2 regions of the Luteimonas salinilitoris genome follow, and region 1 is predicted to be linked to the other one. Evidence: predicted binding sites of a transcription regulator. Region 1 holds the regulator's gene; the other holds the start of a gene.

Region 1 (5,359 bases):
CACGTGGTCGGCGAGCGAGCGCAGCGGCTTGAGTACCTGCCGTTCGAGCGCGATCGCGTCGGCCAGCGCCAGGCCGACGTGGCTGAGCGGATGGCGACGACGGGTGTCGGCGTAGCGCTTGAGCAGCACCGTGTCGGCAGTGTCGAAGAACACCAGTTTGGGGTCGAAGCCGAGTTCCGCCACCGCTGACAGCCAGGAGGGAATGTTGGCCAGGTCGCGATGGCGGTTGCGCACGTCGATGCCGACCGCGAGCTTCTGCGGCGAGCCGTCGCCGCTGCCGAGGCTGCGCACGAAATGCGGCAAGAGGTCGGCGGGCAGGTTGTCGGTGCAGTAGAAGCCGAGGTCCTCGAACGTGTTCAGCGCCACGGACTTGCCGCTGCCGGACATGCCGGTGACGATCAGCAGCGTTGGTGGAGCGACCGTGGTCATGGCGCGCCCCGCTCGAGGAAGTACGAGTGCCGGGCGAGGAAGGCGGCCGCCGGGTCCAGGCCCTTGGCGCGCAGCACGTGGGTGCGGGTGGCGGCCTCGGTCAGCACCGCCAGGTTGCGGCCGGGCATCACCGGCAGGGTGATCATCGGCACTTCCAGGTCGAGCACCGGGCGCGAGCCGAGGTCGCCGGTCAGCCGTTCCATGCCGCCGTTGTCGGTGCGCGGCGCGTCGTAGTTCGGCTTGGCCAGGTGCACGATCAGGCGCAGGTACTTGTTGCGCTTGACCGCTGTGTCGCCGAACATCTCGCGGATGTTGAGCACGCCCAGGCCGCGCAGCTCCAGCAGGTCCTGCAGCAGCTCCGGGCAGGTGCCGTCGAGCACGTCGGGAGCGATCTGGGTGAACTCCGGCGCGTCGTCGGCGACCAGGCGATGGCCGCGGGTGATCAGCTCCAGCGCCAGCTCGCTCTTGCCCGAGCCGGACTCCCCGGTGATCAGCACGCCGATCGAGTAGATCTCCATGAACACGCCGTGCAGGGTGACCCGCGGCGCCAGCGCGCGCGCCAGGTGGTACTGCAGGTGGTTGAGCAGCTCGTGCCCGCGCCGCGGCGAGGTCCACAGCGGGATGCCGGACTCCTCGGCCATCTGGCGCAGGTCCTCGGGGCAGTTCTGGTTCTTGCTGACCACCAGCGCCAGCGGACGGAACTGCATGATCTTCTCGATCGTCTCCCAGCGCTGGCGCGCGTCGAGCGCATCCAGCCAGGCCAGCTCCTCGCTGCCCAGGATCTGCACCTTGTTGGGATAGATGATGTTGAGGTAACCGGCCAGCGACGGCCGCCGCGCCACCGTTTCCACCGCCTCCAGCACCCGCGTCTGGCCCTGCTGCCCGGCCAGCCAGCGCAGGTCCAGCCGCTCCTGCTGGTGGTCGAACAGGTCCTGCGCGCTGATGCTGGCGTTCACGCTTCCGGTCCCCCGCGTCCGGCCGCGCTCATGCCGCGCGCCGCCGTCGCGCGTCGCCGAGCAGCAGCGCACGCACGGCGGTCACGTCCGCGGCGGCGCGCAGCCGCTCGCGGAAGGCGGCGTCAGCGAAACAGCCGGCGAGATCGGCGAGGATCTGCAGGTGCGGCTCGGCATGGTCTTCGGGCACGCGCATCGCGAACACCAGGTCGACCGGATCGCCGTCGCAGGCATCGAACGCGACCGGATGCGCCAGCCGCACGAAGGCGCCCAGCGGCACCCGCCCGCCGCGGGCGTGCGGGACCGCCACGCCGTGCCCGATCCCGGTGCTGCACAGGCGCTCGCGCTCGTGCAGGCAGGCGGCGACCAAGGCCGCATCCGCCGGGCCTGCGCCCAGCAGGCCGGCGACGACATCGAGCAACGCGTCGCGCGATACCGGCTCGGACAGGATCACGATCCGGTCAACGGCGAGGAGGTCGGTGCAGGGCATTGCAGTGAAGCGTCTCGGGCGATCGCGCCGATATCTCAGCCGAAGCTGCCTGCGCGCACGGGGTGCTCGCCGCGATGGTGGTCGACCATGCGGTCCTTGTGCTTGACCAGCAGGCGGTCGAGCTTGTCGGCCAGCAGGTCGATCGCGGCGTACATGTCGATCGCGCTGGCATCGGCGTGCAGGGTCCGGCCGGGCAGCGCCACGGTGGCTTCCGCCTTGTGGTGGGGCTTGTCGAGGCTGAGCTGGGTGCGCACGTCGAAAGGGCGTTCGAAGTGACGCGACAGCCGCTGCAGCTTGGTGTCGACGTAATCGCGCAGGGCGGGCGTGACCTCGATCTGGTGGCCGTGGGTTTCGATGCGCATCGGCGGACCTCCTTGGGCGTCTTGGGATGAGGACTGCATCGCGCGGGTGCCGGCCGCTGCGTCGGGGACAGGTTACCCCAAGCCGGGCGGCAGGCGCGATGTCCGCAGGGTTCGACCGCGGCGGCGGCCCGCAGTTCAGCCCAGGCGCACGCGATCGTGCGAGGAGGGGATGTTCAGCGCTTCCCGGTACTTGGTCACGGTGCGCCGGGCCACGGCGACGCCGGCCGCCTTCAGGGCCTCGGCCAGGCGCGCGTCGGACAGCGGCTTGTGCGGGTTCTCGGCGTCCACCAGGCTGCGGATCATCTGCTGGATCGCGGTACTCGAGGCCTGGCCGCCGCCGTCGGTGCCCACGCCGGAGGCGAAGAACTGGCGCAGCGGCAGGGTGCCGCGCGGGGTATGGACGTATTTGCGGGCGATCGCGCGCGAAACCGTCGATTCGTGCATGCCGATCTCGGCCGCGACCTCGCGCAGGGTCAGCGGGCGCAGGGCCTGCGGCCCGAATTCCAGGAATCCCGACTGTTGCCGCGCCAGGCAGCGCGCCACCTTGAGCAGGGTCTCGCCGCGGGCCTGCACGTTCTTGAGCAGCCAGCGGGCTTCCTGCAGGCGCCCGCGCAGGTAGCCGGCATCGGCCTCGCTGGCGTGCTGGATCATGCGTTCGTAGCCGCGATGGATGGTCAGCCGCGAGTGCGGCCCACCCACCAGGGTCACCTTCCAGACGCCCTGGTGGCGCTCGATCGCGCAGTCCGGCGCGACATAGGTGTCGCTGGCCACGCCGCCGATCTGGGCACCGGGGTGCGGATCGAGCGAGCGCAGCAGCTGCAGGGCGGTGCTGGCCTCGCAGGCGTCGCAGGACAGGGCCTCGGCCAGTCCGTCGACGCCGATCCGCGGCAGGTCCTCGATCAGCTCGGAGACGATGCGGCCGGCGAGGGCGCGGCCCGGCGCGTCGGCGGGCAGGACGTCGAGCTGCAGCAGCAGGCATTCGCGCAGGTCGCGGGCGCCGACGCCGGCCGGGTCCATGCGCTGGATCTGGCGCAGCACCGCGAGGATCTCGTCGCCGCTGCACTGCAGTTCCGGCTGCAGGGTCAGCGCGATCTCGTCGAACGGGGCCCGCAGGTAGCCGTCGTCGTCGATGGCGTCGATCAGCGCCTCGCCGATGCCGCGGTCGCGTCGCGACAGATGGCTCAGGTGCAGCTGCCACGACAGGTGCTCGCGCAGGCTCTCGGTGTGCACCAGGCGCTCGGTGGGATCGCTGTCGTCGTCGCCTGCCGGCGCCGCTCCGCTGCCGCCGTACCACGACTCCTCGACGTCCCAGCGCGTGGATTCCCCGGCGTCGTTCGCGGTCGCGTCGTTCCCGGTGCCCGCGGCATCGGCGGCGGGCGTCTGGATCGGTGCGTTCTCGCGCCAGTCGAGCAGCGGATTGCTCTCCACGGCGCTGACGATCTCGGCCTCCAGTTCCAGCGCCGAGAGCTGCAATAGATGCAGCGCCTGCCGCAGTTGCGGAGTCAGGACCAGGTGCTGTCCCAGCGATGTCTGCAGGCGTGGCTTCATCTTCCCAACGAGAAAACGGCCGGCGGAGCCGGGCCCGGACAGGTCCGCGGCGGACCGGCCCGACGCATCCGTGACGAGCGACGCACGGCGGGGCTACAGGCGGAAGGACTCGCCCAGGTAGACCCGACGCACGTCGGGATTGGCCAGCAGCGCGTCCGGAGCCCCCTGCGCGAGCACGCCGCCTTCGTTGAGGATATACGCGCGGTCGCAAATGCCCAAGGTCTCGCGCACGTTGTGGTCCGTGATCAGCACCCCGATCCCGCGATCCTTGAGGTGGCGGATGATGCGCTGGATCTCGCCGACCGAGATCGGGTCGACGCCGGCGAAGGGCTCGTCGAGCAGCATCAGCCGCGGCCGTGCCGCCAGCGCGCGGGCGATCTCGACCCGGCGGCGCTCGCCGCCGGACAGGCTGGCGCCGAGCTGGTCGACGACGTGGGACACCTGCAGCTCGTCGAGCAGGCTCTCGAGTTCGGTTTCGCGGCCCTGGCGGCCCAGGTCCCCGCGCAGTTCCAGCACCAGGCGGATGTTGTCGGCCACGCTGAGCTTGCGGAACACCGAGGGTTCCTGCGGCAGGTAGCCGACGCCGAGGCGGGCGCGCCGATACATCGGATCGCCGGTGATGTCGCGGCCGTCCAGCTCGATGCGGCCGGCATCGGCCGGCACCAGGCCGACGATCATGTAGAAGCAGGTGGTCTTGCCGGCGCCGTTGGGGCCGAGCAGGCCCACCACCTCGCCGGCGTCCAGGGTGAGCCCGAAATCGCGCACGACCTCGCGTGCGCGGTAGCGCTTGCGCAATCCTTCGGCGACCAGCATCAGCCGCCGTCCTGCGGGGTCTGGTTGCGGGGCTGGATGCGCATCTGCACGCGGCCGGCGTCATTGCCGCCACTCTCCACGCGCCCGCTCTGCATGTTGTAGACGATGCGCTGGCTCTTCATGGAACCGCGCGGCTGGTCGACGAAGGCGTCGCCGGTCAGGGTCACGATCTCGGTCGCCATGTCGTAATCGATCTTCCTGGCACGCGCGGTCATCGGCGAGCCGTCGTCCATCTGCTGCTTCAGCACTGCCGGTGCCCCGGTCAGGACCGCACGGGAGATGTCGCCATTGCGCGAGTGGATGTCGGCGCGGTCGGCGCGGATGTCGAGCGTGCCCTGGGTGATGGCCACGCCCCGCGACAGTACCGTCGGTGCGCTGTCGTCCAGCATGCCCACCTGGTGGCCGGCATCGATGTCCATCGGCTTGTTGCGGTCGGATTTGCGCGCGTCCGCCGCCGATGGCGCCAGCGCGAAGGCGAGGGCAAGGACCAGCGGGGCACTAGCGGCGCGTGGGGACATAGCGTTGTTTCACCTGGGATTTGAACGTGTACCGCTTGCTGGCGAGATCGACTTCCAGACCGCGGCCCTGGATTGTAGAGCCGGGCTGCTCCACGGTCACCAGAACGTCGCTGCGGGCGATATCGGTCTCGGGGTATAGGTTCAGTTGCTCGGTGTTCATCGTCACCGGACGGGGGTCGCTCTCGGGGCTGGTCACCCGAACATCGCCGCGCAGCTGCACCTCGTCGTGTTCGGCGCTGACCAGGC
Region 2 (5,359 bases), on a different contig from region 1:
GGCCGTCAGAACGACTTGGTGACGGCGAGGGTGAAGGTCTCGTCCGGTCCGATCAGGTCGTTGTCGTTGAGCGCGGCGGCGATCTCGAAGCCGTTGTCGAAACCCTTGCTGACGCCGAGCTTCCAGAACGCGTAGTCGGCGCCGTCGTAGCCACTCACCCACTGCTTGCCGACCGCGGCGTTAAGGGTCCAGCTGGGCACGAACTCCCAGTCGGCGGTCACGTCGAGATTGCCGCTGCCGTCGGAATCGGGCAGGCCGAACAGGTCGGTGACGGCGTAGGAGTACTTGGTGCCGAAGATGCCGTAGCTCAGGCCGACGTACAGCTCGGTGGTGTCGGGATCGGTGAAGCCGGGCGGATAGTCGCCGGGGTACCAGTAGTAGATCGCGCCGACGTCGTAACCGAGGCCGCTGTCGCCGAACTCGCCGCCGTAGCCGAGGTACAGGTCGATCTCCACCTGGCTGGAAACGTCGGGATCGGAGTCGGACAGCCAGCTGATGCTGCTGCCCCAGGCGCCGGCATAGAAGCCGCTGTCGTGCGTGTAGTCGATGCCGCCCTGCAGCGCCGGCTCCTCGTTGGTCTGGGTAAGACCGCGGAACAGGTAGTCGCTGGTCAGCGTGACCGACCCGGATACCTCCGCGTGCGCGTGGCCGGCGGCCAGCAGGCCGAGTGCGAACAGCGGTGCAACCGCTCTTGTACGGATCGTCATGACATAGGCTCCCTCGATGAATGGAACCCTCCCCGGTATTGCGTCGTGCATGTGTCCGTTGCCCTGCGCGGCGGCGTGCGCCCCTTGTGCCCGCGCTCCGGTCGGCGGCTCTGCGGCGCCGTGCCGGTAGTGCCTGTCTCTCTCCGCTTGCTCCTGCGTATCGAATTGCCCCGGCGCTTCGGCGAAATCGCCCCGGCCGCCGGTCGCGTCGCGCGGCATTGCGGCCGCGAACCACGGACCCCTTTGCCTTGCCCGTGCGCCGGAAACCGGCGGCCCGGGCGCGATGCGCACCGGGCCGCCTCCCGATCAGACGGTGTAGTACAGCTGGTATTCGAGCGGGTAAGGAAAGGGCGCTTGCGCGGCACTGCCGCGCGTCCTTTCCGAACGCCCGGCGCGCTGCGCCGGGCCGGTCATCCGCCCGTCGGAATCAGCGATGTTCGATCGCGTTCTCATCGTCAGACGGTGTAGTACAGCTGGTACTCGAGCGGATGGGTCGCCGCGCGGAACTTGGTGACTTCCTGCATCTTCAGCGCGATGTAGCCGTCGATGAAGTCGTCGGAGAACACGCCGCCGGTGGTCAGGAACTCGCGGTCGGCATCCAGCGCGTCGAGCGCCTGGTCCAGCGAATGGCAGACCTTGGGGATGTTCTTCTCCTCCTCCGGCGGCAGGTCGTAGAGATCCTTGTCGCTGGGACCGCCCGGATCGATCTGGTTCTTGATGCCGTCCAGCCCCGCCATCATCAGCGCGGCAAAGATGAGGTAGCCCGACTGCATCGGGTCCGGGAACCGCACCTCGATGCGACGCGCCTTCGGATTGCTCACGAACGGGATGCGGCAGCTCGCCGAACGGTTGCGCGCCGAGTAGGCCAGCATCACCGGCGCCTCGAAGCCCGGCACCAGCCGCTTGTAGCTGTTGGTGGTGGAGTTGGCGAACGCGTTGATCGCGCGCGCGTGCTTGAAGATGCCGCCGATGTACCACAGCGCCGTCTGGCTCAATCCACCGTAGCCGTCGCCGGTGAACAGGTTGGTGCCGCCCTTGGCCAGCGACTGGTGCACGTGCATGCCGCTGCCGTTGTCGCCGACCAGCGGCTTGGGCATGAAGGTCGCCGTCTTGCCGTTGCGGAAGGCGACGTTCTTGATGATGTACTTCATCGTCAGCAGCTCGTCGGCCTTCCTGACCAGCGAGTTGAACTTGGTGCCGATCTCGCACTGGCCGGCGTTGGCCACTTCGTGATGGTGCACCTCGACCTCGATGCCGACCTGCTCCAGGGTCTTGCACATCTCGGCGCGCAGGTCGTGCAGCGAGTCGACCGGCGGGGTCGGGAAGTAGCCGCCCTTGATCGTCGGCCGGTAGCCGGTGTTGCCGCCCTCGTACTCCTTGGCCGAATTCCAGTGCGCCTCTTCCGAGTCGACGTGGAAGAAAGTGTGGCCCATCTCGACGCCGAAGCGCACCGAGTCGAACACGAAGAACTCCGGCTCCGGGCCGAAGAACGCCTGGTCGGCGATGCCGGAGGACTTGAGGTAGGCCTCGGCGCGCTTGGCCACGCCGCGCGGGTCGCGCGAGTACGACTGCATCGTCGACGGATCGAGCACGTCGCAGATCAGCACCAGGGTCGGATCGGCCGAAAACGGATCGACGTAGGCGCTGGACGCGTCGGGCAGCAGCACCATGTCGGACTCGTTGATGCCCTTCCAGCCGGGAATCGACGAGCCGTCGAACATCTTGCCGTCCTCGAACAGGCCGGGCTCGACGATCGACTGCGGATAGGTGACGTGGTGCTGCACGCCGCGGATGTCGGTGAAGCGCAGGTCGACGAACTCGACCTTGTGATCCTTCAGCAGCTTTTCGACGTTGTCGATGGACATCGGGAGTTTCAACCTCGGATTGGTGAATGGATGGTCAAGTGCATGCAAGGTGCGTGCCAAGCGCTTTCGATCCGCAAGTAATTGATTTTCAATAACCTTTGTCCCCGACCCCGCTGCATCGACGCACTGCAACCGTGCGCAGCCGGAGGCGCCGCACCATGTTGGTGCGAGGCTTGCCGCCGAGCAACGAGCCCCCGGAAAGTGGTCGGCAGCCAGACCGCCGGCACTCCGGCTCGGAATTTTCCTACGCGCCAGGGCGCACTCCCCCGACTGCCCGCAATGCCCGCCGTCCGCCAAGCTGCTGCGGGCCAGCACCGCCATCCACCGGCGCGCGTGCTGGGGGGACGCAACGTTCCGGCCTGGCGGACAGGCCGTCCGGAACGATCACAGGGGAGCAGGATGGAACGCGCATTGGTGGAAGTGGCTCGGGACGACGATGGCTGGACCATCCGCATCGCCGGCCACGAGATCGCCCGCGGGCTCGAGATGATCGCCGCGATCCAGGAAGCCTCGCGTTTCGCCCGCCAACGGCACGTTGCCACCGGCCGCCCGACCGGCGTGCGGGTGAAATCAATCGCGGGCGACGAGATGCTGGTGGGCACCTGCGGCTGAGGCGGGACTGGAACTCAGTTCATCAAAAGCTGTCCGCCACGGATCAACACGGATCAACACGGATGAACGCAGATGAGCGAAGCCGCAACGCAAAGCGGCTTCTTGCAACCTCACTGGCAGCTTTATCCGCCTCGATCCGCGGCTGAACAGCCTTTTCGAGATGCGCTCTAGAATGGCAAACCGTTCCCGTCCGGCTTTCCCATGCCACTGCCGTCAGCACCGGGTTTTGCGTACCGCGAACGAGTGACGTGGCCTGTCGCTGGATCGGGCGGGCTCCAGCGGCTTCCGCGACGGCACGGATCGGCGGCCTGAAATCATGACCGATACGGGCGCGCGGGACGCCGACGTGGCGGTGATCGGCGGCGGCGCCGCCGGTCTGATGTGCGCGCACGTCGCCGGCGCGCGCGGGTTGCGGGTGCGGGTGATCGAGCGCGCCAACAAGGTCGGCAAGAAGATCCTGATGTCCGGCGGCGGGCGCTGCAACTTCACCAACACCGGCACCACGCCGGCGAACTTCCTGTCCGCGAACCCGCACTTCTGCAAGTCGGCGCTGGCGCGCTACACGCCGTGGCAGTTCCTGGAACTGGTCGAGCGCCACGGCATCGCCTGGCACGAGAAGGAGCTGGGGCAGCTGTTCTGCGACGAGTCGTCGAAACAGATCGTGCGCATGCTGCTGGACGAATGCGCGCACGCCGGGGTGCGGATCGACACGCAGTGCGAGATCGGCCGGGTAGCGGTGGGCGACGACGGCCGCTTCCGCCTGGCGACCAGCCACGGCGACCTGGTCGCGGCGAAACTGGTGGTCGCCAGCGGCGGCCTGTCGATCCCGAGCATGGGCGCGAGCGGATTCGGCTACGAACTTTCCCACCAGTTCGGCCATGCACTGTTGCCCACACGCGCCGGCCTGGTGCCGCTGACCCTCAGCGGCAAGCACCAGCAGCGGCTGGCCGACCTGAGCGGCGTGTCGTTGCCGGTGGAAGCCACCTGCAACGGACAAGGCTTCCGCAACGCGATGCTGATCACCCATCGCGGCGTCAGCGGCCCGGCGATCCTGCAGATCTCCTCCTACTGGCAGCCCGGCGATACGCTGCAGCTGGACCTGCTGCCGGACGCCGACGTACCGGCGCTGCTCGCCCGCTGGCAGGCCGAACGCCCGGCCGCCGAACTGAAGACCCTGCTCGGCGAGGTGCTGCCGCGACGCTTCGCCCAGCGCCTGTGCGAGGTCTGGCTGCCGAACCGGCCGATGCAGCAGTACGCGCCGGCGCAGCTGCGCGGGATCGCGGCGCTGCTGCAGGCCTGGCCGCTGGTGGCCAGCGGCACCGAGGGCTACCGCACCGCCGAGGTCACCCTGGGCGGCGTGGCCACCGACGAGGTGTCCTCGTCCACGTTCGAGTCGCGGCGGGTGCCGGGGCTGCATTTCGTCGGCGAGGTGCTCGACGTCACCGGCTGGCTCGGCGGCTACAACTTCCAGTGGGCGTGGGCGTCGGGACACGCCGCCGGCATGGCGGTGTGATCGCGGCCTGCCGCCTCGCCGGCCCCGGTCGGCGCCATGCCGAGCAACCGCGCACAACTCTGGCCGGATGCGTCCCCCCGACGGAGCTTTGATACCTCGACCATCGAGGTGTATAACGACCGCATGACCCGTCCCGGCAGTTCCCAGCGCGGCGTGCCGCGACCGACGCCCGACTACACCGATCGCGTGTACTGGCAGGGGTCGATCAAGATGTCGCTGTCGAAGTTCTTCGTGCTGCGGGTGCTGCACCGGCAGCCGATGCACGGCTACGAGGTGGTGCAGGCGGTGGCGAAGACCACCCGCGGCTGCTGCAGCCCGACCGAGGGCACGATCTACCCGATGCTCGCCGATTTCGAGGCCGACGGCTGCCTGCGCTCGCGCCTGGAAACGGTGCAGGGCCGCGAGCGCAAGGTCTATGCGCTCACCGAACGCGGACGCCAAGCCTTCCGCACCGCGGTGGCGGCGTGGCTGGAGGCCACCGACTGCATCCTGGCCAGCAAGGCGGCGGCGGAACCGCAGCGCGGCATGAGCGACGAGTGCTGCTGATGGCCGTGTTTTTTTGCCCAGATACATCGCCCATCGAGGTGTCAGCCGGCGATGGACCGAATGCGCGGCCGGGCCGGCCGCGCCTCCCATGTGGAACCCCACCCTTCGAGGCAGAA

Evidence for each region. The regulator sigma-54, encoded in region 1, starts transcription at its own class of promoters, with help from an activator protein. The targets are predictions, from matches to a motif close to TGGCACGNGCNTTGC.
Region 2: a site for sigma-54 is predicted at 2,617-2,631, ahead of glnA (type I glutamate--ammonia ligase). Genes of this name have one in related genera too.

Annotation. Positions count from the first base shown of each region.
Region 1 is NZ_JBFWIB010000003.1:313,716-319,074, reverse strand. It holds gene rapZ (RNase adapter RapZ) at 1-429, opposite strand, end outside; gene hprK (HPr(Ser) kinase/phosphatase) at 426-1,385, opposite strand; gene AB5T46_RS08225 (PTS sugar transporter subunit IIA) at 1,414-1,872, opposite strand; gene hpf (ribosome hibernation-promoting factor, HPF/YfiA family) at 1,908-2,234, opposite strand; gene AB5T46_RS08215 (RNA polymerase factor sigma-54) at 2,370-3,782, opposite strand; gene lptB (LPS export ABC transporter ATP-binding protein) at 3,876-4,595, opposite strand; gene lptA (lipopolysaccharide transport periplasmic protein LptA) at 4,595-5,113, opposite strand; gene lptC (LPS export ABC transporter periplasmic protein LptC) at 5,094-5,359, opposite strand, start outside.
Region 2 is NZ_JBFWIB010000009.1:130,861-136,219, forward strand. It holds gene AB5T46_RS14160 (TorF family putative porin) at 6-707, opposite strand; gene glnA (type I glutamate--ammonia ligase) at 1,163-2,572, opposite strand; gene AB5T46_RS14170 (hypothetical protein) at 2,972-3,184, shown strand; gene AB5T46_RS14175 (BaiN/RdsA family NAD(P)/FAD-dependent oxidoreductase) at 3,501-4,697, shown strand; gene AB5T46_RS14180 (PadR family transcriptional regulator) at 4,821-5,243, shown strand.